Regions from separate parts of the Intrasporangium mesophilum genome, predicted to be linked through region 1. Evidence: riboswitches for the same ligand, from Rfam matches in the RefSeq annotation. Region 1 holds a riboswitch; each other region holds the start of a gene.
What was found. Region 1 has a riboswitch for S-adenosylmethionine ahead of ACYVLP_RS10985 (aminotransferase class V-fold PLP-dependent enzyme). Riboswitches for the same ligand answer to the same signal wherever they lie in the genome.
Positions count from the first base shown of each region.

Region 2: linked by a shared signal. The riboswitch ahead of ACYVLP_RS08530 (LLM class flavin-dependent oxidoreductase) and the one ahead of ACYVLP_RS10985 (aminotransferase class V-fold PLP-dependent enzyme) in region 1 are both predicted to bind S-adenosylmethionine.
Region 3: linked by a shared signal. The riboswitch ahead of ACYVLP_RS22435 (bifunctional o-acetylhomoserine/o-acetylserine sulfhydrylase) and the one ahead of ACYVLP_RS10985 (aminotransferase class V-fold PLP-dependent enzyme) in region 1 are both predicted to bind S-adenosylmethionine.
Region 4: linked by a shared signal. The riboswitch ahead of metX (homoserine O-acetyltransferase MetX) and the one ahead of ACYVLP_RS10985 (aminotransferase class V-fold PLP-dependent enzyme) in region 1 are both predicted to bind S-adenosylmethionine.

Region 1 covers NZ_BAAGRF010000012.1:51,137-58,434, forward strand. The annotation lists gene ACYVLP_RS10975 (ribonuclease J) at 1-1,408, shown strand, start outside; gene ACYVLP_RS10980 (endonuclease/exonuclease/phosphatase family protein) at 1,410-2,447, shown strand; gene ACYVLP_RS10985 (aminotransferase class V-fold PLP-dependent enzyme) at 2,539-3,924, opposite strand; SAM riboswitch class IV at 3,962-4,090, opposite strand; gene ACYVLP_RS10990 (ATP-binding cassette domain-containing protein) at 4,475-6,943, opposite strand; gene ACYVLP_RS10995 (FtsK/SpoIIIE family DNA translocase) at 7,215-7,298, shown strand, end outside.
Region 2 covers NZ_BAAGRF010000009.1:228,513-235,810, reverse strand. The annotation lists gene ACYVLP_RS08550 (MarR family winged helix-turn-helix transcriptional regulator) at 1-136, shown strand, start outside; gene ACYVLP_RS08545 (MmcQ/YjbR family DNA-binding protein) at 151-570, opposite strand; gene ACYVLP_RS08540 (Ppx/GppA phosphatase family protein) at 720-2,216, opposite strand; gene ACYVLP_RS08535 (VOC family protein) at 2,359-2,793, opposite strand; SAM riboswitch class IV at 3,046-3,158, shown strand; gene ACYVLP_RS08530 (LLM class flavin-dependent oxidoreductase) at 3,205-4,158, shown strand; gene helR (RNA polymerase recycling motor ATPase HelR) at 4,172-6,391, opposite strand; gene ACYVLP_RS08520 (thiolase family protein) at 6,554-7,298, opposite strand, start outside.
Region 3 covers NZ_BAAGRF010000029.1:565,707-573,004, reverse strand. The annotation lists gene ACYVLP_RS22445 (Na+/H+ antiporter) at 1-1,564, shown strand, start outside; gene ACYVLP_RS22440 (hypothetical protein) at 1,624-2,505, shown strand; gene ACYVLP_RS22435 (bifunctional o-acetylhomoserine/o-acetylserine sulfhydrylase) at 2,581-3,900, opposite strand; SAM riboswitch class IV at 3,991-4,104, opposite strand; gene ACYVLP_RS22430 (acyl-CoA dehydrogenase family protein) at 4,230-5,393, shown strand; gene ACYVLP_RS22425 (DUF6541 family protein) at 5,416-7,298, opposite strand, start outside.
Region 4 covers NZ_BAAGRF010000029.1:82,669-89,966, reverse strand. The annotation lists gene ACYVLP_RS20345 (YkvA family protein) at 1-542, shown strand, start outside; gene ACYVLP_RS20340 (DUF4192 family protein) at 633-2,243, shown strand; SAM riboswitch class IV at 2,395-2,509, shown strand; gene metX (homoserine O-acetyltransferase MetX) at 2,527-3,801, shown strand; gene ACYVLP_RS20330 (universal stress protein) at 3,981-4,379, shown strand; gene ACYVLP_RS20325 (RNA polymerase sigma factor) at 4,712-6,466, shown strand; gene ACYVLP_RS20320 (hypothetical protein) at 6,653-6,970, shown strand; gene ACYVLP_RS20315 (transglutaminase family protein) at 7,024-7,298, opposite strand, start outside.

The DNA of each region.
Region 1 (7,298 bases):
GCCGTACCTGCTCCGGCTCAAGCAGGACATCCCGCTCATCGGGTCGACGCTGACCCTGGCCCTCGTCGAGGCCAAGCTCAAGGAGCACCGGATCCGGCCCTTCAGCATGGCCGTGCGAGAAGGGCAGCGGGAGCGGCTCGGGGTCTTCGACCTCGAGTTCGTCGCGGTGAACCACTCGATCCCCGACGCTCTCGCCGTCTTCGTCCGCACCGACGCCGGCTCGCTGTTGCACACCGGTGACTTCAAGATGGACCAGCTGCCCCTCGACGGGCGGCTCACCGACCTGCGCGCCTTCGCGCGGCTCGGCGAGGAGGGCGTCGACCTGTTCCTCACGGACTCCACCAACGCCGACGTGCCGGGCTTCACCACCCCTGAGCTCGAGATCGCACCAGCCATCGACAAGGTGTTCCGGCACGCGGAGCGGCGCATCATCGTCGCCTGCTTCAGCAGCCACGTCCACCGCGTCCAGCAGGTTCTCGACGCGGCGGAGAAGGCCGGGCGAAAGGTCGCCATGGTCGGTCGCTCGATGGTCCGCAACATGGGCATCGCAGCAGACCTCGGATACCTCCACGTGCCCGAGGACATCCTCGTGGACCTCAAGCGGATCGACGCGCTCGACGACGACCAGGTGGTGCTCATCTGCACCGGCTCCCAGGGCGAGCCGATGGCCGCGCTGTCCCGGATGGCCAACCGCGACCACCGCATCAACGTCGGCCCCGGAGACACCGTGCTGCTCGCAAGCAGCCTGATCCCCGGCAACGAGAACGCCGTCTACCGCGTCATCAACGGCCTGATGCGCCTTGGAGCCCACGTCGTGCACAAGGGCAACGCCAAGGTGCACGTCTCCGGCCACGCGAGCGCCGGTGAGCTCCTCTACGCCTACAACATCGTCAAGCCCCGCAACGTGATGCCCGTCCACGGCGAGTGGCGCCACATGTTCGCCAACGCGCAGCTGGCCAAGAGCACCGGTGTCGCGGACGACCACGTCGTGCTCGCCGAGGACGGCGTCGTCGTCGACCTCGTCGACGGGCACGCCGCGGTCGTCGGCGTCGTCGACTGCGGCTACATCTACGTCGACGGCACCAACATCGGAGGCACCGACGAGGCCCTGCTCAAGGACCGCCGGATCCTGCGCGACGAGGGCTTCATCACCTGCATCGTCGTGCTCGATGCCGCAACCGGGAAGATCGCATCCGGCCCGGAGATCACGGCGCGCGGCTTCGTCGAGGACGAGGAGATCTTCCAGCAGGTCATCCCCAAGGTGGAGCGCGCCGTGGAGGAGGCGGTCGCCAACGGCGTCCGCGACGACCACCAGCTCCAGCAGGTCATCCGGCGAGCCGTCGGGTCCTGGGTCGGCGGCAAGATCCGCCGGCGGCCCATGATCATCCCGGTCGTGCTCCAGGCCTGAGATGACCGCCACGTACGCCGCTGCGGCACCCGTCGACGAGGGGGAGCCCGACGCGTCCGACGAGCGCGCTCGGCTCCCACGCTGGTGGCTGGACGTGGCCATCGCTGTCGCGCTCGTCCTCCTTGTCGCGATGGGCGCGCTGCGCTGGCTGGACTCGACGGCATACCTCGTGGTGGTCATCCAGTCCGGCGCCCCGTTCGTGGTCGTCGGGCTCATCCTGCTGACAGCCGCGACCCTGCTGCTGCGGCGGTGGTGGATGGTGGTGCCGGTCGTCGCGGCGCTCACGGTCGCGATGGCGATGGCCGTGCCGACGTACCGGTCCCATGCGTCGCCCAAGGCGGACCGCGACCTCACGGTCATGGCAGCGAACCTGCGCTTCGGGCAGGCGAACCCGCTGCAGCTGATGGACGCCGTGCGCTACCACAGCGTCGACGTGCTCGTGCTCACGGAGGCCACGCCGGACGCCATCCAGGGTCTCGACGACGACGGCGCGACCGCTTACTTCACGCAGCGGGTCGGAACGCCTCGGGCGGACACCTACACCGGCACGATGATCCTCTCGCGCTACCCGCTGAGCCTGCGCAGCGCCGGGACCGACCCTGCCGTCGAGGCGACGCCGAGCGCGCAGCCCGAGGTCGACGTGACTGTCGCCGAAGGCCGGGTGCGCCTCAAGGTGGCGCACCCGATGGCTCCGCTGCGCGGCGCGACGGACCAGTGGCACGCCGGCCTGCAGCGCCTCGACGCCTGGAAGGACGCGCAGCAGGGCAGCGAGCCGGTGCTCATCGCCGGTGACTTCAACGCGGCCTTCGGCCATCCGGTCTTCCGTGACCTCGCGACCGGGCTGATGGACGCCCAGCGGGAGGCTGGTCAGGGCTGGGTGCGCACCTGGCCCTACTCCGACAGCCGTATGCCGCCCTACGTCCAGATCGACCACGTGCTGAGCCGGGGGCTCACCCTCGTCGACGCCGGTGAGATTGCGTACAACCGGGCCGACCACGCGGCCGTGTGGGCGAGCTACGCCCTCCGGAAAGCCGGCTGACCGCCGCCGGGGGGCCGCGCCGTCCCGAACTGGTCGAGTGAGCGCGTCGTCCCACGCCTCCCACGTTGCCGAGGACGCGCTGGTCCGCGCCTCACCAGGGCCGGTCGACCTCGATGTCGCGCGGGTCGTCGCCGTCGAGCACCCAGCCCGCCTCGGTGTGCGACCAGGACGAGACCGGGCCCTGCTCGACCAGCCGGCGGACCGCCGTGACGAGGCGCTCGACGCCCTCCGCCGTGCTGCCCAGCCCGATGCTGGCGCGGACGGCGGTAGCCGGCTGCTCGCCCCAGGGGTCGTCGAGGAGCTCATCGACGAGCAGGTGCGCGCAGAACTTGCCGTCACGCACACCGATCCCGTGCTCGACGGAGAGCACCTGCGACACGAGGGAGGAGTCGAAGCCGTCGACGGTGAAGGCCACGACGCCGACCCGGTCGTGCTCATCATCGAAGATGTGGAGCACCTCGACGCCGGGCACGTCCTCCAGGCCGTCCCGCAGGCGTGACAGGAGCTGCTCCTCGTGAGCCTCGATCGCGGCTCGGTGTTGGCGGATCGTCGCGCACGCCGCGGCGAGGGCGATGGCACCGATGACGTTCGGGCTGCCGCCCTCATGGCGGGCCGGGCCGACCGCCCACGTCGTGCCCTCCTCGGTGACGGCACGGGTGGCGCCCCCGCCGAACAGGTACGGCGTGCCGGCGTCGAGCCAGTCGGACCGGCCCGCGAGGACGCCGGCGCCGTAGGGGGCGTACGTCTTGTGGCCGGAGAACGCGACGTAGTCGGCATCCCAGGCGGCGAGGTCGATGGTGCGGTGCGCGGACAGCTGCGCGGCATCGACGGCGATGCGTGCCCCGTGGTCGTGGGCGAGCCGCGCGAACCGCTCGACGGGCCAGACCTCGCCGGTCACGTTGGACGCGGCCGCGATGACCACGAGCCGGTGACGCGATGGGTGCTCCGAGAGTGCCTCGTCGAGCAGCGCGTGGGCGTCCTCGACCGACTCCGGGACCGGAAGCCGGACCGTGCGGAAGCGGCCCCACGGAAGCAGCGTCGAGTGGTGCTCGGTCCCGAAGACGAACACGGTCGTGCGGCCCGGCAGGGCCCTGGACAGCACCGACCAGGAGTCCGTGGTCGTGCGGGTGAAGACGACGATGTCGTCCGCTCGGGCCCCGACGAACTCGGCCACCTCGGAGCGGGCCTGCTCGTACCACGCGCTCGTCAGGCGGGAGGCGAACCCGGCGCCGCGGTGGACGGAGGAGTACGTCTCCAGCGCCCGGTCGACCGCAGCCTTGACCTCGGTCAGGGCCGGGGTCGAGGCGGCGTGGTCGAGGTTGGCGTAGGTGACCTCGCCCCTCAGGGTGGGGACGCGCAGGCCGGCGCCGACGACGCTCGGCAGCGTGTTCGCCTCCGGCACGACGTGCAGGGCCCGCGTGCGCACGACCGGCGCCGGCGCGCCGCCACAGAGTGCGGTGGTAGGGAGAACGGACATGAGACTGCTCCTGGGTCTGAGGGACCCACCGGATGCAGGCCCGCGCTTGCCGGCCCTCGCATGTCACGAACACCACGAGGAACGGCCAGGTCGTCACCCGGAGCACCCCACCGCGGAGGAGGGTTGCTGGCCAGCGAGCCGGGGCTTGTCGCTGACACTCTTGACCTGGCACGACGATAGGGGGCCCGCCGGAGGCCTGTCCACCCGTCGGTCCGGAGGTGTCGCCATCTGAGACACCGTGCCGCCCCGCGTCGTGCTCTCCTGTCGAGCGCTCCTGTCGCGCCCTCCTGTCCCGCCCTCCTGTCGCCCTGTCCGTCGCGCGTCTGGCCGGCGGACTCCACCCTCACGTCCAGTGAGCAGCTCGTCCCTCTGGCCACTCTGGCCACTCGGTTCGACGGGGCTGCTGGGACTGAGCGCTCACTCGACCTGCGTTGAGGTCGGGGCGTGTGTGTGGTCGTGTGGCTGGTGGGACTGGGCGCTCACTCGACGAGAGGCGGGGGTGGGAAGGACGTCGCGCTCCACGGTCGCGTGGCCTCCCGCCGGGGTGAGGTCACCCCCCGACGTATGCCGCGAGGTGCTCGCCCGTGAGCGTGCCCTGCGACGCCACGAGCTCGGCGGGAGAACCCTCGAAGACGACCCGGCCGCCGTCGTGGCCAGCGCCCGGGCCGAGGTCGATGACCCAGTCGGCATGCGCCATGACGGCCTGGTGGTGCTCGATGACGATGACGGACTTGCCGGAGTCGACCAGCCGGTCGAGGAGCCCGAGCAGCTGCTCGACGTCGGCCAGGTGCAGACCGCTCGTCGGCTCGTCGAGCACGTAGACGTCGCCCTTCTCGGCCATCTGCGTCGCCAGCTTGAGCCGCTGACGCTCGCCGCCGGACAGCGTGGTGAGGGGCTGGCCGAGGCTGAGGTAACCCAGCCCGACGTCGTCCAACCGGCGCAGGATCTGGTGCGCCGGAGGGATCTTGGCCTCGCTGTCGGCGAAGAACTCGACGGCCTCGGCGACGGGCATGGCCAGGACCTCGCTGATGTCCTTGCCGCCGAAGGTGTACTCGAGCACCTGGGCCTGGAACCGCTTGCCTCCGCACTCCTCGCACACGACGGCGACTCCGGCCATCATCGCCAGGTCGGTGTAGATCACCCCGGCGCCGTTGCACGTCGGGCACGCGCCCTCGGAGTTGGCGCTGAACAGCGCCGGCTTGACCCCGTTGGCCTTGGCGAAGGCCTTCCGGATCGGCTCGAGCAGCCCGGTGTACGTGGCGGGATTGCTGCGGCGAGATCCGCGGATCGCTCCCTGGTCGACGACCACCACGCCGTCGCGGCCCGCAACCGAGCCGCGCACCAGCGAGCTCTTGCCGGAGCCCGCCACGCCGGTGATGACGACAAGCACGCCGAGCGGAAGGTCGACGTCGACGTCCCGCAGGTTGTGCGTGCTCGCGCCGCGCACCTCGAGGGCTCCGGACGAGGTCCGGACGGACGGCTTGAGCCTGGCGCGGTCGTCGAGGTGTCGCCCGGTGATCGTGTCGCTCCCGCGAAGCCCGTCGACGGTCCCCTCGAAGACCACCTCGCCGCCGGCCGTGCCCGCGCCGGGCCCGAGGTCGACGACGTGGTCGGCGATGGCGATGGCCTCGGGCTTGTGCTCCACCACGAGCACCGTGTTGCCCTTGTCGCGCAGCTGCAGCAGCAGGCCGTTCATGCGCTGGATGTCATGGGGGTGCAGGCCGATCGTCGGCTCGTCGAAGACATACGTGACGTCGGTGAGCGAGGACCCCAGGTGCCGGATCATCTTGGTGCGCTGGGCTTCTCCGCCGGACAGCGTGCCCGACGAACGATCGAGGCTGAGGTAGCCCAGACCCATCTCGACGAACGACTCGAGGGCGTCACGAAGCGCGGTCAGCAGCGGGGCCACTGACGGCTCCTGCAGTGCGCGCACCCAGTCGGCGAGGTCGCTGATCTGCATGGCGCACGCGTCGGCGATGCTGATGCCCGCGATCTTCGAGGACCGGGCCGCCTTGCTCAGGCGGGTTCCCTCGCACTCGGGACAGGTCGTGAAGGTCACCGCCCGCTCGACGAAGGCGCGGATGTGCGGCTGGAGCGAGTCGACGTCCTTGGACAGCATCGACTTCTGGATCTTCGGGACGAGCCCCTCGTAGGTGAGGTTGATCCCCTCGACCTTGATCTTGGTCGGCTCCTTGTAGAGCAGGTCGTGCAGCTCCCTCTTGGTGTACTTGCGGATCGGCTTGTCCGGGTCGAAGAAGCCGCTGCCGCGGAAGATGCGGCCGTACCAGCCGTCCATGCTGTAGCCCGGGATCGTCAGGGCGCCCTCGTTGAGCGACCTGGACTCGTCGTAGAGCGCGGTCAGGTCGAAGTCCGTCACGTTGCCCATGCCCTCGCAGCGGGGACACATGCCGCCGGTGATGCTGAAGCTGCGCCGCTCCTTCGTCGTCGAGCCGCCCCGCTCGATGGTGACCGCTCCGGCCCCGGAGATCGAGGCGACGTTGAACGAGTAGGCCTGCGGCGACCCGATGTGGGGCTTTCCGAGACGGCTGAACAGGATCCGGAGCATGGCGTTCGCGTCGGTGACGGTTCCGACGGTGGAGCGAGGGTTGGACCCCATCCGTTCCTGGTCCACGATGATCGCCGTCGTCAGCCCGTCGAGCACGTCGACGTCGGGCCGGGACAGGGTCGGCATGAACCCCTGGACGAAAGCGCTGTAGGTCTCGTTGATCATCCGCTGGGACTCAGCGGCGATCGTGTCGAACACGAGCGAGCTCTTCCCGGACCCGGATACGCCCGTGAACGCCGTCAAGCGCCGCTTGGGGATCTCGATGCTGATGTCCTTGAGGTTGTTCTCGCGTGCGCCGTGGACGCGGATCAGGTCATGGCTGTCGGCGACGTGCGCCGTCCCCGACCGCGCTGCGCCCTCAGCCGGCGAGCCGTCGGCCGCCTTCGCGCCGTCCGCGGCCGCGCTCGCCTTCTTCCGTGTCGCCGAGGTGCCGGTCCTCGTGGCGGTGCTCATCGTGTCTCCCTCTCGTCGGCGGGCCCCGGTCGGGCGCGAACAGTCATCCGTCCACCGGCCCAGACGCGCTCGGCGCAGGGCCGTGCTGCTGCGGACCCAACGCTACGTCGGTGCCGGCGCGCGGGCGGATGTCCTGACTGGATCACGCTAGCCGCACGCCCGGAGCATGGCTTCTCGATTCCTGACCGTCTGCTCGGGCCACATGGTCCGTTCCGCCCGTGTTGCGCGTGTGACGCGTGAGTTCAGAGGGGCGCTGGCGTACCGTGCAACCATGGCGACACGTCCGTCCAGCAGCCAGCGACAGAGCTCGGGCGCCGCGACCCGCGCGAAGGGGTCGGGCAGCGGCGCGTCCTCG
Region 2 (7,298 bases), on a different contig from region 1:
GATCGCGCGCGCCGAGGAGGAGCGGGTCGAGCGCGAGTGGGAGCGCCACCTCGGGACCCGTCGGATGCGGGAGCTGCGCGAGGCGTTGACCCTGTTGCGCGAGATTACCGACCCATACCAGGGTCCGGACGCGTGAGGGCGCGAAAACCCTTACGGCGCAGGGTGACTCGCCAGCCAGTTCTGCGCGCGCCGCGCTGAGGCGCGGGACAGCCAGGCGTCCTCGACGAGCTCGATGATCTCTGACCTCGTGGTCTCATGCAGCCGGCTGCCACGGACGAGCACGGACGGGTGCCCTTCGAAGTGGCTGTTGGTGAAGTAGGGCGTCGACCGGTCCTGAACGAGCGCCTGCTTGTCGGCCTCGTCGGGCACCCAGATGACGATGACGTCGTCCCACCGTTCGCCTGTGTCGGGGTCGAAGGCGTCGGGTCGCGGGGTGCGGAAGAAGACGAACGACTTCCCGCCGACCTGGTAGACGAGATTGCCCTTCTTGCCCTCGACCACTTTGACGAACGGCATCCGCCGAGCGGCGTCATGCACGTCCTCGGCACGAGCGGGTCGGTCGCGAGCCATCACCCAAACCCTATGCGCCTGGACGACGTGTCGAACGGACCACCGGACCGTCGGCCGCCGGTCAGCCACTACCGATCAGCCACCACCGATCAGCCACCACCGATCAGCCACTACCGGTCGGCCACTACCGGTCGGCAAGCACGCGGTGGTCAGGCGAAGCGCTCGAGGAGGACGCCGTGGCGCAGCCCGCGGTCACTCACCGTGAACGAGTCCACGCCGAGCTTGGCCAGGACGGTGCGCACGATGCACGTGCCGGCGAGGATGATGTCCGCGCGCTGCGGCTGCAGGCCGACGACCTCGCGCCGCCCCGCGGCGTCGCGGCTGCGGTAGAGCTCGATCTGCCGGTCGATCTCGGCCCGGTCGAGCACGGTGCCCTGCACCACCTCGGGGTCGTAGTGGGCGAGCCCGTGCTTGACCGCCGCGAGGTTCGTGACGGCACCGCCCATGGCGACGAGCGCGTCGGGCGCGGGCCGTCCGTCGAGGCGCGAGAGGTCGGCCGCGATCGCGTCGAGGGCCTCGTTGAGCACATCGGGTGTGACCGCGCCCGCCAGGCCATAGCGCTCCGTGAACCGCACCGCGCCGACGTCGACGCTGAAGCGCTCGTCGATCTGGTCCCCGTGCCCGAAGGTGAACTGCGAGCTGCCGCCACCGGTGTCGAAGACCACCCGCGACCCTGGTGCCGCACCGATGCCCGACTGCGCACCCAGGTACGCCAGCCGGGTCTCCTCGTCGCCCGAGATGACCTCGACCGTCACCCCACAGCGCTCGCGGACGGCCGCGATGAAGTCCGCGCTGTTCGGGGCGATCCGCAGCCCGGCGGTCCCGACCGCGGCGATGTGCGCGGCCCCGACCGCCCGGGCCTGCTCGGCCATGCCGGCGACGGCCTCCACCGTTCGCGCCATCGGCTCGGGGTTGAGGCGGCCCGTCTCCTGCAGGCCGTCGCCGAGCCGCGTCGTCTCCGCGCGGTCCACGACGGTGCGCCACGCGCCGTCCGCCCCACGCTCGCCGATGTGGAACTTCACCGAGTTCGTGCCCACGTCGATGACGGCATACCGCTCGGTGCCGAAACGGACGAGCCGCCTGAGGCCACTGGCGAAGCTGACGTTCGGCCGCAACGGCAGGCCGAGGTCGCGCACGGCGGCGACGACTCGCTCGGCGTCCTCCGACTCGATGGCAATGGTGCGCGTGGACGCATCCCCCGCACGCACGTCGGTCACCTCCGAGATGCAGCCGCCGATGGTGTACCGCACGCGCCTCTTGTGCACCTCGACCGCGATGAGGTCGGCGTTCGGGACCACCACCTCGCCCATCAGGTCGGCAAGGGTGTACGTGGTGCGAAGCTTGGACGCCGAGGACGAAATGCCAAGCGCCGCAAGCATTTCCTTCACATCGGCCGTGGTCAGCGGGAAGGCCGCCTTCATGACGGGGACCCACTGCTCGAGACCGTCGGCATTCACCTGCACGAGGTGCTTGACGTCCATCAGCTCGTCACGGACCTTGACGGCATCCGTGCCGGTCGAGGACAGCAGGTAGATCTCGTCGCTCTCCTGCACGCGGTCGGGCGTGAGTGAGTCGATGCGCGCCTCAGCGGCCCCGAAACGCTCGCCGAAGCACCGCCACTCCCAGCGGGGGATGATCACGGCCACTGTCTGACCACCTTCGTCGTCGTACGCGTCGCGAGACGAGCGTATTGTGCGTCAGCCCACCCGCGAGGCAACACACCCGGAAGTCGGCAGCTCGCCCCTGTTGCAACTGTGCGGAGATGCAGGTTTCCGGGTGTGTTGCCGGTCAGCCGCCGCCATCCATGACGTTCCTGCCATCGGACAGGACCGGCGAGATGAGCCCGAACACGTTGCCGTCAGGGTCCAGCAGGTAGCCGACACGTCCGATGCCTTCCATGTCCGCGAGGGGAAGCGCCTCTATGCCGCCGAGGTCCAGCCCCTTCTTGAACACGTCGTCGACGTTGCCGTCCACCCCGATCACGATGTCGCACCCCGTGACGGGTGCTCCGGGCTCCGGGGCCGGGCCCTGGCGCTGGGTCAGTCCGCCGTTGATGCCGCTGCCGGGCTCGTTCATCTTCATCGAGCCCTCGCCGGTGTCGATGGACCAGTACGGCATGTCGCCGAACTGACTGAACGTCCAGCCGAGCAGCTGGCCGTAGAAGTCGATGAGCCGCTGCGGCTCTGATGCGTGGATCTCGAAATGCACGACGAGGTTCGCCATGTCTCCTCCCTTTCATCAGTCCAGATCACGCTACGCCGGCAGGCGTCTCACCATGCAAGAAGCCCTTCGACCAATATCCCAGCGAAACGATAGGAATTTGATGGTCGCACAATGGCAGTCCACCCTCTAAATCGCTTGTAACAGAAAGCAATTCGAGCCAACTCGACGATCACGGCGAGCGCTCAGAAGCAGACCAATCCGGGCCAATCCTCGCGTTGACTGGCCTTGAGCGCGCTGCGTAGCGTGGCCGCAGGTCAAGAGCTCCAGCGCCAAGCCCCGGCTCGCTGGGCAGCAACCCTCCTCCGCGGCGGGGTGCTCCGGATGACGACCCGGCTGTCGCCGACCGGCGCCGGCAAGCGTGGACTCGACCCGGGTCCCCAACTGCACCCGCACAGGCAAGGAGACCCCGAAATGCCAGTCGAGTTCCTCGGTGTCGCGTTCCCGGTCGAGCCCGGGAAGACCCACGGAGAGCTGAGCTCACTTGATCTCTACCAGGCCGCTCGCCTTGCCCGCGCTCACGAGGACTACGGGTGGGACAAGGTCCTCGTCGCCGATGACCGCGGATCAGCGGACCCGGCCATGATTGCGGCCTATGTCGGCAGCCAGACCGAGCTGCTCGACATCGTGGTCGCCCACCGGCCGGCAGCGGGTCACCCCCTCGCGGCGGCACGGACCTTCGCGACCCTCGACCACCTCAGCGGCGGCCGCCTCGAGCTGCTCATCGACGACGATGACGTGTCGCCCCAGCATCCTGATGTGGGAGGCTCCACGCCCACGAGCGAGTACCTCACACTCCTCAAGCTTGCGTGGACCAGCTCGGAGCCGTTCAGCTTCGCCGGCCGGCACTATCGCGTCGAAGGCCGAGCGCCAGGCATCAGGCCCGCACAAAGCCCCCGTCCGAGCATCACCGTGCGCAGGACCGGCGGGACACCATCCGAGGCGGCGGCCGCTGCGGCGGATACCGTCGAGCTGCGAGGCGGCGGTCTCCTTCCGACGGCGGCGCAGCTCGACGGTATCCGCGCGGGCGCAGGTGCCGCCGGTCGTGACAGTGCTCGGTTCCAAGTCGCCTTCCGGGCAGTCATCGGGGCGACCGCACGGATCGCCGAGGAGAGGGCTGCAGGCGCCGCCGGCACGACCCTCGCAGGCGACGCCCGACAAGGCCGGACTCAGCTCGTCGGGACGCCTGACACGGTCGCGACCACCCTGCTCGCCTACTACGACCTCGGCGTCAGGGTCTTCTCGGTGCAGGGCCTCGACACCCGCACGGACGCAGTCGACTTCGGCCGTCACGTGATCCCCCTCGTCCGCGCAGAGGTGTCCCGACGCGAAGGCCGGGCGACGGGACCCGCGCACGTGGTGGCGTGAGCTGCGCGATGCGTCAGGTGCTCGTCAGGATCGCCAGCTGCTGGGTCGCCCGGGTCATGGAGACGTAGCGGTCGACCGCCCCTTCGATGCCGGTGCCGAACGACTCAGGGTCGACCAGCACGACCAGGTCGAACTCCAGACCCTTGGCCAGCTCCGGGGTCAGCGACCGCACTCGTGATGTCGCGGCGAACGTGGAATCGCCTATGACACAAGCGACTCCCTCGCCATGGGTGGCGAGCCAGGCGTCGAGGAGCTGGTCCCGGTCGGCGGTAGAGGCGTGCACCACGGGCGCTCGGCCGTCGCGGATCGAGGTCGGCACATTGGCGTCCGGGATGGCTGCACGGATCACCGGCTCGGCCTCGGCCATCACCTCCGTGGGCGTCCGGTAGTTGATGGTCAGCGACGCGAGCGTGTGGCGGTCGAGGCCGATCCGACCGAGGCGCTCCCCCCAGGTCTCGGTGAAGCCGTGCCGCGCCTGGGCGCGGTCGCCGACGATGGTGAGGCTGCGTGACGGGCACCGGAGCAGCAGCATCTGCCACTCGGCATCGGTGAGCTCCTGGGCCTCGTCCACGACGATGTGGGCGAATGGCCCTGTCAGCCGGTCGAGCTCGCCGTTGTCGAGTCCCGACTCGTCGACCAGTGCGTCCGCGAGGTCCTGCCCGCGCAGCATCGACATCACGTGCATCTCCGAGTCGTCGGACGCGATGAGGTCGTCCACCACCCGCGCCATCTGCTCGCGCTCGGCCGACACGACAGCGTCGCGACGGGTCTTGCGGCCAGAGGCCTCTGCGTCGCCGAGCCGCTGACGCGCGGCGTCGAGCAGCGGCAGGTCGGAGACCGTCCACGCCTGCGCGTCCCCGCGCTGAAGCGTGCGGACCTCCTCGACGGTCAGCCACGGGGCACAGCGGCGCAGATAGGCCGGCACCGTCCACAGGTCGCCGACGAGGTCGGTCGCCTCGAGCATCGGCCACGCCCGGTTGAGCGCGGTCACCAGCTCCCGGTTCTGGCGCAGCGAGGCGCGCATCCGCTCCGGCGTGCGGTCGTCATGGTCCTCGTCGTGGTTCTCGTCGCGGTCCTCGTCATGGTCCTCTTCGTGGTCCTCGTCATCGAACTCGTCGTCGTGCCTGTCGGCGATGATCGAGACGAGCTCGTCCCAGATCTGGTCGCGCGCCTCGTTGTGCGGGGTGCCCGGTTCCACAGCCCGGAAGGCCTGCGCCCAGTCGTCGGCGCTGATCCACACCTGCGCCCAGGGCGTCTCGACGGTCATCCCTTCGGTGGGCGGCTCCTCGTAGAGCAGCACAGCCGGCTCGATCGCCGTCACCATGGCGGCCGACGACTTCAGGCGCGCGACCTCCGGGTCCGTCTCGGCGCTCGCGGTCGCCCCCTCGGGGACGAGGTCGCGCAGCGTGCAGGTCAGAACGCCTTCCTCACCGAGGCTGGGCAGGACGTCGGACACGTAGGCGAGGTACGGCTCGTGCGGGCCGACGAAGAGGACGCCGCCGCGCCGGTGCCCCAGGCGCGGGTCGGAGTAGAGCAGGTATGCCGTCCGGTGCAGTGCGACGACCGTCTTGCCGGTGCCGGGCCCTCCGTCCACGACGAGCGGGCCGCGCGAGCCCGCACGGATGATGGCGTCCTGGTCGGCCTGGATCGTGCTAAGCACGTCGCGCATCCGGGACGTGCGAGACCCGCCGAGGCTGGCGATGAAGGCGGACTGGTCATCGAGTGCGGCGTGGTGGTCCACCCCGTCCGGGGCGAACACCTCGTCCCAGAAGTCGTTGACCCTTCCGCGGGCCCAGCGGTACCGGCGACGGCTCGTCAGGCCCATCGGGTTGGCGTGGGTCGCACCGAAGAACGGCTCCGCGGCCGGAGCGCGCCAGTCCACGAGGAGCTGGCGTCCCGCGCTGTCCTTGAGCCCGAGGCGTCCGATGTAGATCGGGTCCGGGTCGTCGGCCATGACCATGCGCCCGAGACAGAGGTCGAGCCCGAACCTGCGCAGGGTGCGCAGGCGTGCGGTCAGCCGGTGCACCTCCTGGTCGCGGTCCAAGGCCTGCTGCCCGGCCCCGCCGGGTGCTCGGCGCGCCGCATCGAGACGGTCGGACAGGTCGGTGATCGTGCGCTCGAGGCTGTCGGCGACAGCGGCGAACTGCCGCTCGTCGGTGGCGATGAGCGCCGGGTCCGCCTTGGCGGCGAGGTAGTCGGGAAGGTCGAAGGCGCTGGTGGTCAAGGGGGTCACGTCATCGGCTCCGTTCGCGTGGCCGCTGGATCTGGCCTCGGCCGGCAATTGTCCGACGGCGAGGGGGCCTTGCCGCAAGACCCCGTGTGCGTTATACGTTGAAAGTGGAGAGGGACGGGCCTCTCCTTCTCCGTGCCCGTCGCCCGCCCTCGAGGGCCGTGCTCAGTGCCCGCTGACGTTCTCCAGCACCACCGCAAGCCCCTGGCCGACGCCGATGCAGATGCAGGCGACGCCCCAGCGCTCGCCGGTGCGCTGCAGGTCGCGGGCCAGCGTGCCGAGGATGCGGCCGCCGGAGGCACCGAGCGGGTGGCCGATCGCGATCGCGCCGCCGTGCCGGTTGACGATCTCGGCATCGATCGGCCAGGCGTCAAGGCACGCCAGGGACTGCGCGGCGAAGGCCTCGTTGAGCTCGACCGCAGACACGTCCGCCCACGTGATGCCCGCGCGGGCGAGAGCCTGGTTGGCCGCGTCGACGGGGGCGTAACCGAAGTACTGGGGCTCGAGCGCGCTCGACCCGCGACCCGCGATCCGCGCGAGCGGGTCCAGGCCGATGTCGTCGCGGGCACGCTCGCTGCCGAGGAGGACCGCGGAGGCGCCGTCGTTGAGGGGCGAGGCGTTGCCGGCGGTCACCGTGCCTCCCTCCTTGCGGAAGGAGGTCTTCAGCCCGGCCAGCCGCTCCGTGGTCGTGTCCGGGCGGATCGACTCGTCACGAGCAAGGTCCACGCCCGGCACCGACACCACCAGCTCGTCGTACCAGCCCTGCGTCCACGCCTCGTCGGCGAGCCGGTGCGAGCGCTCGGCGAAGGCGTCCTGCCGGTCGCGGGTGATGCCGTACTTCTCCCGCAGCTGCTCGGTCGCCTCCCCCAGCGAGACGGTCCACTCCGAAGGCATCGCGGGATTGACCAGC
Region 3 (7,298 bases), on a different contig from region 1:
GACCTTCGGGGTCGCCTTCGCGCTGGGTGCCATCGTGGCGCCGCCCGACGCCGTCGCGGCCACTGCGGTGGGCCGCCGGATCGGGCTGCCCAGGCGGCTCGTCACGATCCTCGAGGGGGAGTCTCTCGTCAACGACGCGACGGCCCTCGTGTCGCTGCGGACCGCGCTTGCCGCGACCGGGCTGGCCGCCACGGGCCTGAGCGCCGAGGTGACCTTCGGGACCGTCGTGCTGGACTTCGCGTGGGCCTCGATCGGGGGCGTGGCCATCGGCATCCTCGTGGCCGCGATCGTCGAGGCCCTGCGGCGCAAGTTCACGACCGAGCCCGCCTTCGACACGGTGCTCTCGTTCATGGTGCCGTTCGCCGCGTACGTGCCGGCCGAGGAGCTGCACTCGTCCGGAGTCATCGCCGTGGTCACGGCCGGGCTGGTCCTGGGCCACCGGTCACCGCGGTCGCAGTCGGGCGCCTCGCGGCTCAGCGAGCGGATCAACTGGCGCAGCATCCAGTTCCTCCTGGAGAACGCCGTCTTCCTGCTCATCGGACTGCAGGTCTACTACGTCATCGACGACGTGAGCTCCTCGCCGCTCGATGGCACTCAGATCGCGTTCGCCGCGCTCGGGACGCTCCTCGCTGTGCTGGTGCTGCGGCCGATGTGGATCGTGCCGTTCAGGTGGTTCAGCACGTCGGTGCTGCACCGCGAGCCCCCGGCGCCGTGGTCGCACAGCGTCGTCCTGTCGTGGGCCGGCATGCGCGGCGTGGTGACGCTCGCCGCCGCCTTGCTGCTCCCACAGAACACGCCGAACCGGGCCGTGCTCATCCTCATCGCCGTCGTCGTCACGGTCGGGACGCTGCTGATCCAGGGCACGACCCTGCCCAAGCTCGCTCATCGGCTCGGCGTCCGCGGGCCCGACCCCCGGGAGGACGCCCTCCAGGCGGCGACCGTCCTGCAGGCCGCGACCCGCGTCGGGCTGGAGCGGCTCGACGCCACCCCGGACGTCGACCCCGAGACCCGTGACGTGCTCCGCGAGCGCTCCGACGACCGGCTCAACCAGATGTGGGAGCGACTCGGCCCTCGTGGAGCCGACGCCGCCGAGACGCCGAGCGACCGGTACGTCCGTGCCAGGCTGGGAATGCTCCAGGCCGAGCGCGACGAGGTGCTTCGGCTGCGCGACGAGGGACGCGCCGACCACGTGGTGCTGCGCGTCGTGCTCGGCGCGCTCGACCTCGAGGAGACGATGCTCGACCGCATCGACAAGCAGACCGCACGTCTGGCAGAGAGTGAGATGTTGCCCGTGGAGACCATCCAAGCCCCGTGCGAGCACCTGGAGGACGGCGAGGCCTGCCTCGAGCCTCGGACACCCGAAGGCTGCGAGGAGTGCCTGCGTCAGGGGACGACGTGGGTGCACCTGCGCCTGTGCCTCGAGTGCGGGCATGTCGGGTGCTGCGACTCGTCCGAGTTCAAGCACGCGACCGCGCACTTCCATGAGACCGGACACCCGGTCATGCGCTCGATCGAGCCGGGGGAGTCGTGGCGGTGGTGCTACGTCGACCAGGTCGTCGGCTGAGCGGTTCCGCCCCCGTCACGGGCTGGCCGTGAGCGGCGGCGCCCTGCGACGATCTGGCGATGGCACAGAGCGCGGCCGGGCCGTATACCGACGAGTGCGTCGCCGCGGTCCGTGACGATCCGGGTGGCCGGCTGGACCTGCTGCGCCGCCTCTACGAGGTCCCGCGCCCCTACGACCGCGGCTACCTGCCGTACCTGCGCGCCGCGACGGCGTTCATGCGCTGGCAGCACCGGCGCGGGCTGCTCAACCCGGAGTCGGGTCCGTCGCCAGGGAGCCCCTGGTGGCGCGCCCTCAACGAGGCGCTCCTGCGCGACACGTGCGAGGCCCGGGCCCTGGCCTTCGGCCGGAGCGGCGAGCCCCGCACCCCGGGTGTCGCGGCGATGCTCGAGTTCATCCGAGCGCCCACGGCGACGTCGTGGTACCGCGCGCACAACGTGACGATCGCGACGGCATACCTGGCCAACGAGGCCACGGCCGCCCGCGAGCGCCAGGTCGAGCGCTTCTTCATCAACCTCGTCCTCGTGCGGGTCCTCTACGCGCACGCGCTCGTCGCCAACCCGCGCCTCGCGCTCGCCTGGCTAGCGCCCTGTGGGCGGCTCGTCGGCGACCCGCGGCTCAGCATGACCGGCATCTTCCTGTCGCTGTCGCGCGTGCTGCCGGACCGCTATCCGCTCGAGGGCGACCTCGAGGCGTACGTCGACGCGGAGCACAGCATCGGGCATCTGCTCGACGTCGGCATCATCGTGCCGCGGCTCGGCCCGCTGTTCGAGTGGTCGGCTCTCGCGCTCGGCCTCCCGGGTCTCGACGGGGTGCTCGCGCGCCCGGGAACCGTCCCGGCATACGCCTGGGACCCGCTGGAAGCCTCTGTCTGGCAGACCGAGCCGTCACGCCTGGCCCGGCTGGCCCGCCGTGCGGTGCCTCCGACGCGCCGTCGGACATAGCAACCCGGGGTCGCACGGCTGCGTCGAGCGCGTACGACCCCGGGTGACGTGACGTGGTGTGTCGGACGGTCCCGGCTACGCCTTGGCGGCAGTGAACCCCTGCTCCAGGTCGGCGAGGATGTCGTCGATGTGCTCGATCCCGACCGACAGGCGCACCAGGCCGGGCGTGACGCCGGCTGCGAGGCGGTCCTCGTCGGGGCCCTGCGAGTGGGTCGTCGACGCGGGGTGGATCACGAGCGACCGGACGTCGCCGATGTTCGCGACATGGCTGTGCAGCGTCAACGCCTCGACGAACCTCTTGCCCGCGTCGAGCCCGCCGACGATCTCGAACGACAGCACGGCGCCGGCGCCGCGCGGCGTGTATTTCTCCGCAAGCGTGTGGAACGGGCTGTCCGGCAAGGACGCCCAGACGACCCGCTCCACCTGCTCGTGCTCCGTGAGGTATGCCGCGACCTTGTGGGCGTTCTCGACATGACGCTCGATCCGCAGCGACAGAGTCTCGAGCCCCTGCGCGATGAGGAAGGCGTTGAACGGCGAGGCGGCCGGGCCGAGGTCCCGCAGCAGCTGCACGCGAGCCTTGAGGATGAAGGCGAGGTTGGCGCCGAGGGCGCTGCCGACGCCGAGGTCACGCGCGAAGACGAGTCCGTGGTAGCTCTCCTCGGGCGTGTTGTAGTTCGGGAACTTCTCGGGGTCGGCGCCGAAGTCGAAGCGGCCCGCGTCGACGATGACGCCCGCGATCGACGTGCCGTGCCCGCCGAGGTACTTCGTCGCCGAGTGGACCACCACGTCCGCGCCCCACTCGATCGGCCGGATGAGGTACGGCGTCGCGACCGTGTTGTCGACGACGAGCGGCACGCCGTGCTCGTGGGCGAGGGCGGCGACGGCCTCGATGTCGAGGATCTCTGACTTCGGGTTGGCGATCGTCTCGCCGAACAGCAGCTTGGTGTTGGGCCGGATCGCCGCCCGCCACGAGTCGATCGAGGTCGGGTCCTCCACGAAGCCGACCTCGATGCCGAACTTCGGCAGGGTGTGCTTGAAGAGGTTGAACGTGCCGCCGTAGAGCGACGGCGACACGACGACGTGGTCGCCGGCCTCGGCGATGTTGAGCACTGCGAGCGTCTCGGCGGCCTGGCCCGAGGCGACGAGCAGCGCTCCGACTCCACCTTCGAGGGCGGCGATCCGCTGCTCCACGACGTCGGTCGTCGGGTTCATGAGGCGGGTGTAGATGTTGCCGAACTCCTTGAGCCCGAACAGGTTTGCGGCGTGGTCTGTGTCGTTGAAGACGTAGCTGGTCGTCTGGTAGATCGGCAGGGCCCGCGCTCCCGTCGCGCTGTCGGCGGACTGTCCGGCATGGATCTGCTTGGTCTCGAAGGACCAGCTGGGGCTCGTCGTCATCGGTGTTTCCTCCATCGTTCGACAGGTCTGGTCGCCGATGACCGGGCGCACCCATGCCCCAGGCACCGACGGATCGGTGCGGAAGAGAACTCTCCGCGCTTGCCCACGGCGGATGCCGCGGACCAGGTCCTCACCCGGGGCACCCCACCGCGGTTGGAGGGTTGCCGGCCAGCGAGCCGGGGCTTGGCGCTGGCACTCATGACCTACTGCGGAGTGTAGGCACGCTTCGCGGTGGCCACGCAGGGGGCGTCCTCATGCTGGACGGCGGTCGCGTGGCGTCGATCACTAGGACGTCCTACTAAATCGAACTCGCGAGTAGGATCGCGCCCGTGAGCACGAACGCCGACTTCGACCTGTTCCGTACCAGCGAGGACCACGAGGCACTGCGGGAGGCGGTCCGCGCCGTCGCCGAGGACAAGATCGCCCCGTATGCCGCCTCCGTCGACGAGGAGGCGCGCTACCCCCAGGAGGCGCACGACGCCCTCGTCGCGTCCGATTTCTTCGCGCCCCACGTTCCGGAGGAGTACGACGGGGTCGGGGCCGATGCGCTGGCGACCTGCATCGTCATCGAGGAGGTGGCGAGGGTCTGTGCGTCCTCCTCACTCATCCCCGCCGTCAACAAGCTCGGCTCGCTGCCGCTCATCCTCGCCGGCAGCGACGAGATCAAGCGGACGTACCTCCCGCCCCTCGCGCAGGGCCGGACCACGTTCTCTTATGGCCTGTCCGAGCGGGAGGCCGGCTCCGACACCGCGGCCATGAAGTGCCGGGCCCGCGCCGACGGTGACGACTGGGTCATCAACGGCCAGAAGTCGTGGATCACCAACGCCGGTGTCTCGGAGTACTACACGGTCCTGGCCGTCACCGACCCCGACGGTCCCCGGGGCAGCAACGTCACGGCGTTCGTCCTCGAGAAGTCAGACCAGGGGTTCACGTTCGGCGAGAAGGAGCGCAAGCTCGGCATCAAGGGCAGCCCGACGCGTGAGCTGCACTTCGACAACGTCCGTATCCCCGGCGACCGCGTGGTCGGCGTCGTGGGCGACGGGCTCAAGCTGGCGCTGCGCACCCTCGACCACACCCGGGTCACCATCGGCGCGCAGGCCGTCGGCATCGCCCAAGGCGCCATCGACCAGGCCATCGCCTACGTCAAGGACCGCAAGCAGTTCGGCAAGCGGATCGCCGACTTCCAGGGCATCCAGTTCATGCTTGCCGACATGGCGATGGAGCTCGAGGCAGCCCGCCAGATGGTCTACGTCGCAGCGGCCAAGTCCGAGCGCGGCGACAAGGACCTTCCCTTCTTCGGCGCGGCCGCGAAGTGCTACGCCTCTGACGTCGCGATGAAGGTGACGACGGACGCGGTGCAGCTGCTCGGAGGCGCCGGCTACACCCGGGACTTCCCGCTCGAGCGGATGATGCGCGACGCGAAGATCACGCAGATCTACGAGGGCACGAACCAGGTCCAGCGCATCGTCATGGCCCGCCAGCTGCTCGGGTGACTGCTCCGGTGACGGCTGCTGCTCACTCGGCGCAGGAGATCCGCCGGTAGAGGGTGTAGGGCCCCGCTGAGCGGACCTTCTGCCAGGCGGGTGACCTGTCCACCGCGTCGACCCCCCGGTACTCGTCCAGCGTCACCTTGAGCACCGGGTGCGCCGCCTCGCCGCCGGTGACGGCCCAGTCCACCTGGTGCCGCTGCGCGGCCGCGCAGACCTCCGGGTCGGCGCCGACGGCGTCGAGACGCAAGGACAAAAGGGAGATGTCGCCGGGGTAGTTCGTCTTCTCGGTCGGTACGAGGAGGCGACGCCCACTGACGACGTAGAGGTACGTCGCACCGTTCCACGGGTTTGCGGCGACGACGGCATCCGGGGGCAGTGACGCCGACAGCTCCCGGAGCGCGACCAGCTCGTCGTCGGTGACCCACGACCGGTCGGCCGACGGGTGGAAGTACGGTCGCAGCACCTCCTGGTGGGCGCCGACGTAGAGGATGGTCGTGGCTCCGAGCACGGCGACGGCGCCCACCGCCGCAGCCTCGCGCCGGGTCACGACGCTCCGGACCCGCCGGGCCAGCAGCCCGGACACGAGGTCGCCCAGCCACACCAGAGCGGCGGACGACGCCACCACGGCGGGCAGGATGACGATGGTCTCGATGCGTGGGGTGTCGTTGTACCAGGGCCAGGTGAGGGCGCGCACGAGGCCGTTGTCGACCGCGATGTTGAGCCAGAGCAGGACGAGGGAGAGGACGAGCGCCGCGACGCACCAGCGCGCTCCTGGGTGGAGCTTCACCAGGACCACGCACCCGACAACCGCCAGTGCAGTGAGGACCGGGAGCACCTGCACGCCGTCCGCTGCGAACAGCAGCACGTACTCCCAGACCTGAGGCGCAGAACGGCCGGGTCCGAAGCGGCCCACCTCGAACATCGACTGGCTCCGCAGCGCCCGGGACGCGAGCAGGGCGAGCACCACGGCGAGCCCGAAGCCGGCCACCATGCCGACCGCGAGCCATGGACGATGCACCCGCAGGCTCCAGGCCGACCGGACGACCCGGCCCCCGACGACGAGGGCGGCGAACAGCCCGAAGACGATGAGCGCGTTGGGATGCGCCGTCGCGAGCGCCAGCACGGCCACCAGCACGAGGAGGGCGGCGCGCCAACGGCCCGCGACGGCATACGGCGGCGCGGACTGCACGCCCACGAGGGCCACGAACGCGGCGAGCGACGCTGGGACGAGGGCCTGCCCGAGCACGGCGGGCCAGAGCACGCCGTAGCCCATCAGGAGGTACGGGAAGGCCCCGAAGGCGACGCTGGTCAGTCCGGTCGCGAGCGCCACGCCGGGCCGCAGGCCCAGCACCGTGAACGACAGGGCGATGCACCCCAGGGGCCAGACGAGGCCGACGATGACGAGCACCACGCCCGAGGCGGACACGGGGACCGACGCGCCGGTGAGCAGCGTGACCGTGGCCGTCAGGCCGTGGAACGCCGAGGGGTAGAAGCCCGACCAGTCCGGGGTCTGGTACTTGCCGGCCTGCAGCGAGGAGATCGTCCCCTCCCGCAGCATCCACTGGATGTCCGCGAGGTGGAACACGGTGTCGGGCTGCTGAGAGAAGGCCTCGGGGGAGGACTGCACGGGCAGGACGGAGGCGAGGACGACCAGCAGTGCGAGGCCCACCCCGGCCAGCACTGCCCAGCCCGGCGCGCCGACCACCGGTCCGCGCCGGTCGGGGGGCAGGACAGCACCGACGACGGCGCACACCGCCCACAGCCCCACCGTCGCGACGACCAACGGGACCAGCCCCCACCGGGTATGCAGGAACGGCAGCAGCACGCCGGTCCCCGCGACAAGCGCCGTGCTCACGACGGGGGCGAGCGCGAGGGCCGCCAGAGGGCGCAGGCGCAGCAGCAGCAGCC
Region 4 (7,298 bases), on a different contig from region 1:
CGCCGGTCGACCTGATACCCGAGGCGCTGCTGCCGGTTCTCGGAGCGGCCGACGACGCCGTGGTGATCACGTGGGCGATCAAGGTGTTCTTCGAGGAGACCGACCGCTTCATCGCCTGGGAGATCGGCCAGGGCCTGCATCGCCCCAGGGCCTCGACCCGACGCGGGCTCGCGGCCTGGTCGCGCTACGCATCGCCGGCGGGGTCCGAGGCATCCTCGGCCACGGTCCCCGGCGCCGCGACAGGACCGACCGTCCCGCGGCGAGACCGAGACTTCACCGGGGCGGCGGCGCCCGGACTCGCGGAAGGTGCGGGCACCCGCGGATCCGACTGGGCCCGAGGTGGTCCTCCTGGCGCCGGACGGACGGATGCAGGGGCTGGGCGTGGTTCGACGGGCACGACCGGTGCCACGGCTGGCGCCGGTGCCACAGCTGGCACCGGTGCCAGCGGCGGTCGCTCGGCGCGCACGCGCCTGCCCGAAGGCATGCGCGGAGCGGCCACGGACTACGTCATGGAGTCGGTGCGCAAGCGCCTCGAGCGCTGACTTTCCACATCCCCTCGCGCAGGCGCTGCTTCGTCCACAGGCGTCGTCCGAGGGGCGGCGCGGTGCCGCCCGGGCCGCCAGGCTCGGGGAATGCCGAAGATCTCGTTGTCGGGTGCTGCCGACCTGTTGAGCATCATCCCGTTCCAGCTGGGGTTCCACCCGTCACGGAGCGTCGTGGTCAGCTGCTTCCACGGCAAGCGGATCGGGCTGGTCGCTCGCCTGGACTTACCTCACGACGACCCTCGACAGGGCAGCCTGCAGCAGGCCGTGACCGAGGCGGTGGCCGTGCTCCTGAGCGAGAAGCCGTCAGCTGTGGCGCTTGTCGGCTTCGAGGACGAGGCCGGTGAAGCCAGCCCACTGATCGATGCGCTCAGTGATGCCATCGAGGCGGACCGCGTCATCGTCCGCGAGCGGGTGGTCGTGCGGGATGGCCGCTGGTTCGACCTACTCAGGGGCTGCTGCCCGGAGGAGGGGCATCCCGTGCCTGATCCGAGCGATGTGCCCGCGGTCGCTTCCTTCGTCGCCTTGGGGCACGCCCCGCTCCGCGGTCGCGACGACCTGTGGCAGGTCTTCGGGCCGCTGGACCAGTCCGATGCCCGGCACGAGCCGATCTCGTCCGGGATCGAGCAGTGGCAGCAGCGGTACGTCGAGGCGGGCGGACGGTGCGACCGGCGCGGTCTCCCAGACGGGTCCGGAGCGGTCTCGGGGCAGCCTGACGGTGGCAGGGATGTCGGCCTGGGCGACGGTTCGGACGAGGGCCTTGTTGACGGTTGGGACAACAGCCGGGACGACGAGTCCGTTGACGTTTGGGACGACGTTTGGGACGACGTTTGGGACGACGGGTCCGTTGACAGTTGGGACGACGGCTGGGACGGGTGGGGCGACGGCTGGGACGCCTGGGACGACGCCTGGGACGACGACTGGGGCGACGGCATGGGCGAAGCTCCCTCGGACGATGCCGAGCGTCTCGCTGCCCTCGAGCGACTCGTGAAGGAGACGCTGGAGGCGTGGGCAGGGCTGCTGCGAGGCGACCTCGAGGGCGCCGCCCTCGAGGACCGGCTCCCAACGATCGTCGGACCACTGCGCGACCCCTGGGTGCGCGGGCTGATCCTTGCGTGGCTCAGGTGTGACCCGGCGCTGCTCGACTCGTGGCCCACAGACCCGGCACAGTCTCTTGCTCTCCTCGTCGAGGCCGTCTCGCAGCCCACGTCCCCGATCGACCCGGGCGTTGCCCTGCTCGAGGGGGTGCAGCCCGGGCCGGGTCGCTCGCGCGCTTCCGTCCACGGCCATGAGCCGTCCGCCGGGGTCGGTAGGGTGCGACGCCCACGGCGCGGCAAGCGCAAGCGGGGCCGGCGACAACGCCGGGCGAGGTCCGGGGCAGCCGGCCAGGAGCTGGGGCCGGCCCGCGCGGCGGCACCCAGCACGGGGAGTGACCTCGGCTGGGATGACTGGGGTGCGGCCGCCGCCTCTCAGGCGATCCAGGCGCGGCTCGAAGCGGTCTGTCGCCTGACTCCGGCGCCACACGCGGCGCCGCTGCTTGCCCTGGTCGCGTCATATGCATGGTGGGGTGGCGACGGAGCGCGCGCCGGGATCGCGGCGGATCGGGCCCTCGAGGCCGAGCCTGACCACGCCCTCAGCCTGCTCATCCGCGAGGCCCTGATCTGTGGCTTGCGGGCCCAGACCGCCGTTGAGTCGTCGTGACTCGGCTCGGCGGCCTCGCCCGAGGCCCGCGGAGCCGCACGAGGATGCGCGCTCCGCACGTGTCGCCTGCCCTGGCCGACGACATGGCTTCGAGTCCATGTCGTGGACCGTGAGGTAAACGGCAGGCGGACGCTCGCGTATGGTGGTCCAAGGTCATGAGCACCAGTGACAAGCCCCGGCTCGCTGGTCGGCAACCCTCCTTCGCGGTGGGGTGCCCCGGGTGAGGACCTGGCCACGCCCGTCCCGGGTGTGTGCAAGCGCGAGCACCTAGGAGCAATCCGCCATGACAGTCACCGACCGGCAGCCGGTCCGAACGCGGCGTCCCGCGCGTCAGGTCGCTTCTGCGGGCCCTGACACGGCCGGGGCCGCGACACCTGTGTTGACGGCCCCAGCTGTGGTGCCGGCGGCCGCATCGGCAACCGTGGATGGCGCCGCCAGGCTGGACGGGGCCTGGCGCCAGGGCGACCCGGTCGGGAACCGGCAGTTCGTCGACATCGGTCCCGTCGAGCTCGAGCGCGGGGGAGTGATCCCCGAGGTCCGGATCGCCTACGAGACCTGGGGCACGCTGAACGAGGCGGCCGACAACGTCATCCTTGTCGAGCATGCCCTGACCGGAGACAGTCACGTCGTGGGCGAGGCGGGTGATGGCCATCTCTCACCGGGCTGGTGGAACAGCCTCATCGGTCCCGGGAGGCCCGTCGACCCCGCTCAGTGGTTCGTCGTGGCGGCGAACGTCCTCGGCGGCTGCCAGGGCACGACCGGTCCGTCCAGCACCTCCACCGACGGCCGATCGTGGGGGAGTCGCTTCCCGTACGTCACCGTTCGCGACCAGGTCGCCGCCGAGCGCGCACTGCTCAACACGCTCGGCGTGCACCGGCTCGCGGCCGTGGTCGGCGGCTCGATGGGCGGGATGCGCGCCATCGAGTGGGCGGTGACCTACCCCGACATCGTCGAGCGGTGCATCGTGCTGGCCTCGACGGCATACGCCACGGCCGACCAGATCGCGTGGTGCCAGCCGCAGCTCCTCGCGATCCGCAACGACCCGCACTTCGCCGAAGGCGACTACTACGACTCGCCCCGGCGTCCGGAGGCCGGGCTTGGTCTCGCGCGCCGGATCGCACACATCACCTACCGCACGGAGACCGAGCTGAGCGCGCGCTTCGGCCGTGAGGCACAGCTCGGGGAGGACCCGCTGCGCGCGGGCGACCGGGGCCGCTTCGCGGTCGAGTCCTACCTCGACCACCACGCCGGCAAGCTTGCGCGACGGTTCGACGCCAACTCCTACCTCGTGCTCACCGAGGCGATGAACTCCCACGACGTGGGTCGCGACCGCGGTGGGGTCGCGGCCGCGCTGGCGAGGGTCACGGCTGACTGCACCGTGGTCTCGGTCGACACAGACCGCCTCTACCCGCCGCGGCTCTCGGACGAGCTCCATATGGCCCTGCCCCGGTCTTACCGCAGGCACATCCGGTCCGACTTCGGACACGACGGCTTCCTCATCGAGGAGGAGCAGGTCGGCCGGATCGTCGCCGAGGCCCTTTCCCGGTCGGCTGGCTGACCAGCAGGCGGAGCAGCCCGCTGTTCGGTCGATGAGCGGCCGCCGGAGCGGCCGGCTCCGCGGTCGCTCGCGGGCTGGTCACAGTCACTCTGCGAGCACCGCCGCGCCGCGCGCCGCGGACCCCGATTTCGGGTACGGTTCGAGCACTGGTTGTTTCCGTCCCAAGGAGGTCCGGGGAAGTGGCCATCGTCGTTGGTTATGTCGCAACCAAGGAAGGTCGCGCGGCGCTCAAGCGAGCGGCCGAGGAGTGCGTCCTTCGAGGTACGAAGCTTGTCGTCATCAGCTCCCACCGGGGCGGCAAGGACTTCGACGCCGACGAGGCCAGCATGTTCGAGGGCGAGCTCTCACGCGTTCAGGCGATGCTCGAGGAGCAGGGGCTGCAGCACGAGGTGCGCCAGCTCGTGCGCGGCAACGACCCCGCCGAGGACCTCATCAGCGTCGCTGAGGAGGAGAACGCCGATTTCATCGTCATCGGCCTGCGCCGCCGTAGCCCGGTCGGCAAGCTGATCCTCGGCTCCAACGCCCAGCGCATCCTGCTCGACGCGAGCTGTCCCGTCCTGGCCGTCAAGGCCCTCTGAGCCCTTTCACGACGAGGCCGACCCAGGGCCAAGATCGCGGGAGGGCGCCCTGGGATCGGGTGGTCGAGAACCGTCGTCCAGCCGGTGTTGCGGTCGATCGTCGCCATGTGTGGGCGCGCGGATGCGTCGTGCGTTCGCCCGGATGCCGAACAGCGCTTTATAATGTCGGAGTACCGGAATGCACGAGGCGCGACCGAGAGATCGACTCAGGGATCGACTCCGACTGGCCAAGCTCCCCCGGCACGAACCCCCATTCTCGTTCGTTGTGATGATGCATGCCCGGAGTCGGAGCGATCATCTGACGAGACCCGCGACGAAAGGCGACTGCATCCGTGCCGAAAGCAACAACCGCTGGAGCTCCCAAGACCCTGCCGAAGGTGTTCCAGCACGAGGCGATCATGCAGCTCCTGGTCAAGGGGACCAGCAACGGGACCATCACCGGCACGGAGATCGCGCGCGCCCAGGCCGAGGCCGACCTCGACCTGAAGCAGATGAAGCCGGTACTGACGACGCTCGAGGCACACGACATCGAGATCGTCGTCGACGCGCCGCACTCCAGCACGAAGAAGACCCGCACTGGGACCAAGGGAGGCACAGTGGCCACCGCACGCAGCACCACGGCCGCGGCTACGAAGACCGCGACCAGCCGGACGACCGCACCCACGAAGGCCGCCGCCAAGAAGACCACGGCGAAGGCGACGGCCGCTCCTGCGACCAAGAGCGCGGCCGCGGCTGACGAGGCCGAGGTCAGCAAGACTGCGACCAAGTCGGCAGCGAAGGCAACGCCTGCCGCCAAGAGGGCCGCGACGAACGCCGGCGTCGCCAAGGCGGCCGCCAAGCCCGCGGTCAGGAAGACCGCGGCGAAGAAGGCGGCGACCAAGGCCGCCGCCAAGACCACCGATGCGGTTGACGCGACGGGCGACGCCGAGGACGAGGTCGAGGCCGGCGAGGCCGAGCCTGACGACGCGCCGGACGGTGAGCTCGAGGACGTCGAGGTCACCGACGAGGCGGTAGAGGCGGAGGAGCCCGAGGCGGAGGCAGAGGACCGCGAGGAAGGCGACGACGAGGACCGGCCTGCAGCGAGCGCTCCCGCGGCGGAGGAGTCCGAGGAGTCGGGCTTCGTCATCCGCGACGACGACGAGGACGACGCTCCCGCCCAGCAGGTCGTCACCGCTGGCGCGACCGCCGACCCGGTCAAGGACTACCTCAAGCAGATCGGCAAGGTGGCGCTGCTCAACGCCGAGCAGGAGGTCGAGCTCGCGAAGCGCATCGAGGCCGGGCTGTTCGCGGAGGAGAAGCTCAACTCCGGCGAGAAGTTCGACATGAAGCTCAAGCGCGAGCTGTGGTGGATCGCCCAGGACGGCAAGAAGGCGAAGAACCACCTGCTCGAGGCCAACCTGCGCCTCGTCGTGTCGCTCGCGAAGCGCTACACCGGCCGCGGCATGCTCTTCCTCGACCTCATCCAGGAGGGCAACCTGGGCCTGATCCGCGCGGTCGAGAAGTTCGACTACACCAAGGGCTACAAGTTCTCGACCTACGCGACGTGGTGGATCCGGCAGGCGATCACGCGCGCGATGGCCGACCAGGCGCGTACGATCCGCATCCCGGTCCACATGGTCGAGGTCATCAACAAGCTGGCCCGGGTCCAGCGGCAGATGCTTCAGGACCTCGGTCGGGAGCCCACTCCGGAGGAGCTCGCGAAGGAGCTCGACATGACGCCGGAGAAGGTCATCGAGGTGCAGAAGTACGGCCGCGAGCCGATCTCCCTGCACACGCCGCTCGGCGAGGACGGCGACAGCGAGTTCGGCGACCTCATCGAGGACTCCGAGGCGGTCGTGCCGGCCGACGCCGTCAGCTTCACGCTGCTGCAGGAGCAGCTGCACTCGGTGCTCGACACGCTGTCCGAGCGTGAGGCGGGTGTCGTCTCGATGCGGTTCGGCCTGACCGACGGCCAGCCGAAGACGCTCGACGAGATCGGCAAGGTTTATGGCGTGACCCGTGAGCGGATCCGCCAGATCGAGTCCAAGACGATGAGCAAGCTGCGTCACCCGAGCCGCTCTCAGGTGCTGCGCGACTACCTCGACTGAGACCCAAGAGTTCGCTCGACTCTTCGCAGGCCAGGTGCCCTTCATGGGCTCCTGGCCTGCGGCGCGTCTTGGGGCCTCCGATCCTCATTCAGGACGACGACGCGGAGTCATCCGCGCCCGGCGGGCCGAGTAGTCGTCGCAGACCATCTCGGTCGGCCCGAGATGACCCGGTCCGTCCTTGGCCTCGTGGCAACCGCTGTCCTGTTCCAGGCCCTCATGGGCCACACATCACCCGGGCCGCTGCTGACCGGGCTCGTTGGATACCACGGCCTCGCTCTTCTCGGCGCGGCCATGCTCGGTGGATTTGGGCCCGTCCTCAGTGCACTCTTCGCGCTCGCCGTCGCCGTGGTCGGGGTCAACGGTGCGAACGAACCCGCCTGGTGGGCCTGGCCGCTCGAGCCGGACGTCTCGACCCAGGCTGCAGCGGCCGCGGCGATCTGGCTGGTCGGCCTCGCGGCATACCTGCTCGGTCAGCGCCGGTCAGCCACCTGGAGCCGCGCCTGACCGGGCCTTACCCGCGAACCGACGCGAGCAGCCCGACCACCACACTCGATGGCCTACCCCCTGCGGCGGAACCGGTCCGGCAGGTCGCGCCACACCGTCACACCGGCCTCGGGCCACAGGAAGGACCGCAGCCGGATCTGCCACGCACGGGTGCGCCCGACCTGCCGCCGGATCGTCCGGATGTCGTGGTGCAGCCGGATCGCCTCTTGCGGTGTGGTGCGCTCGGGCAGGTCGTATCGCGCCTTCTCGAGGGTCGCTGTGACGCGCTGCATCGCAGTGGCGTTCGCCTCGTCGAGGTGGCCGTCGTGGACGTACCGGTTGCTCAGCT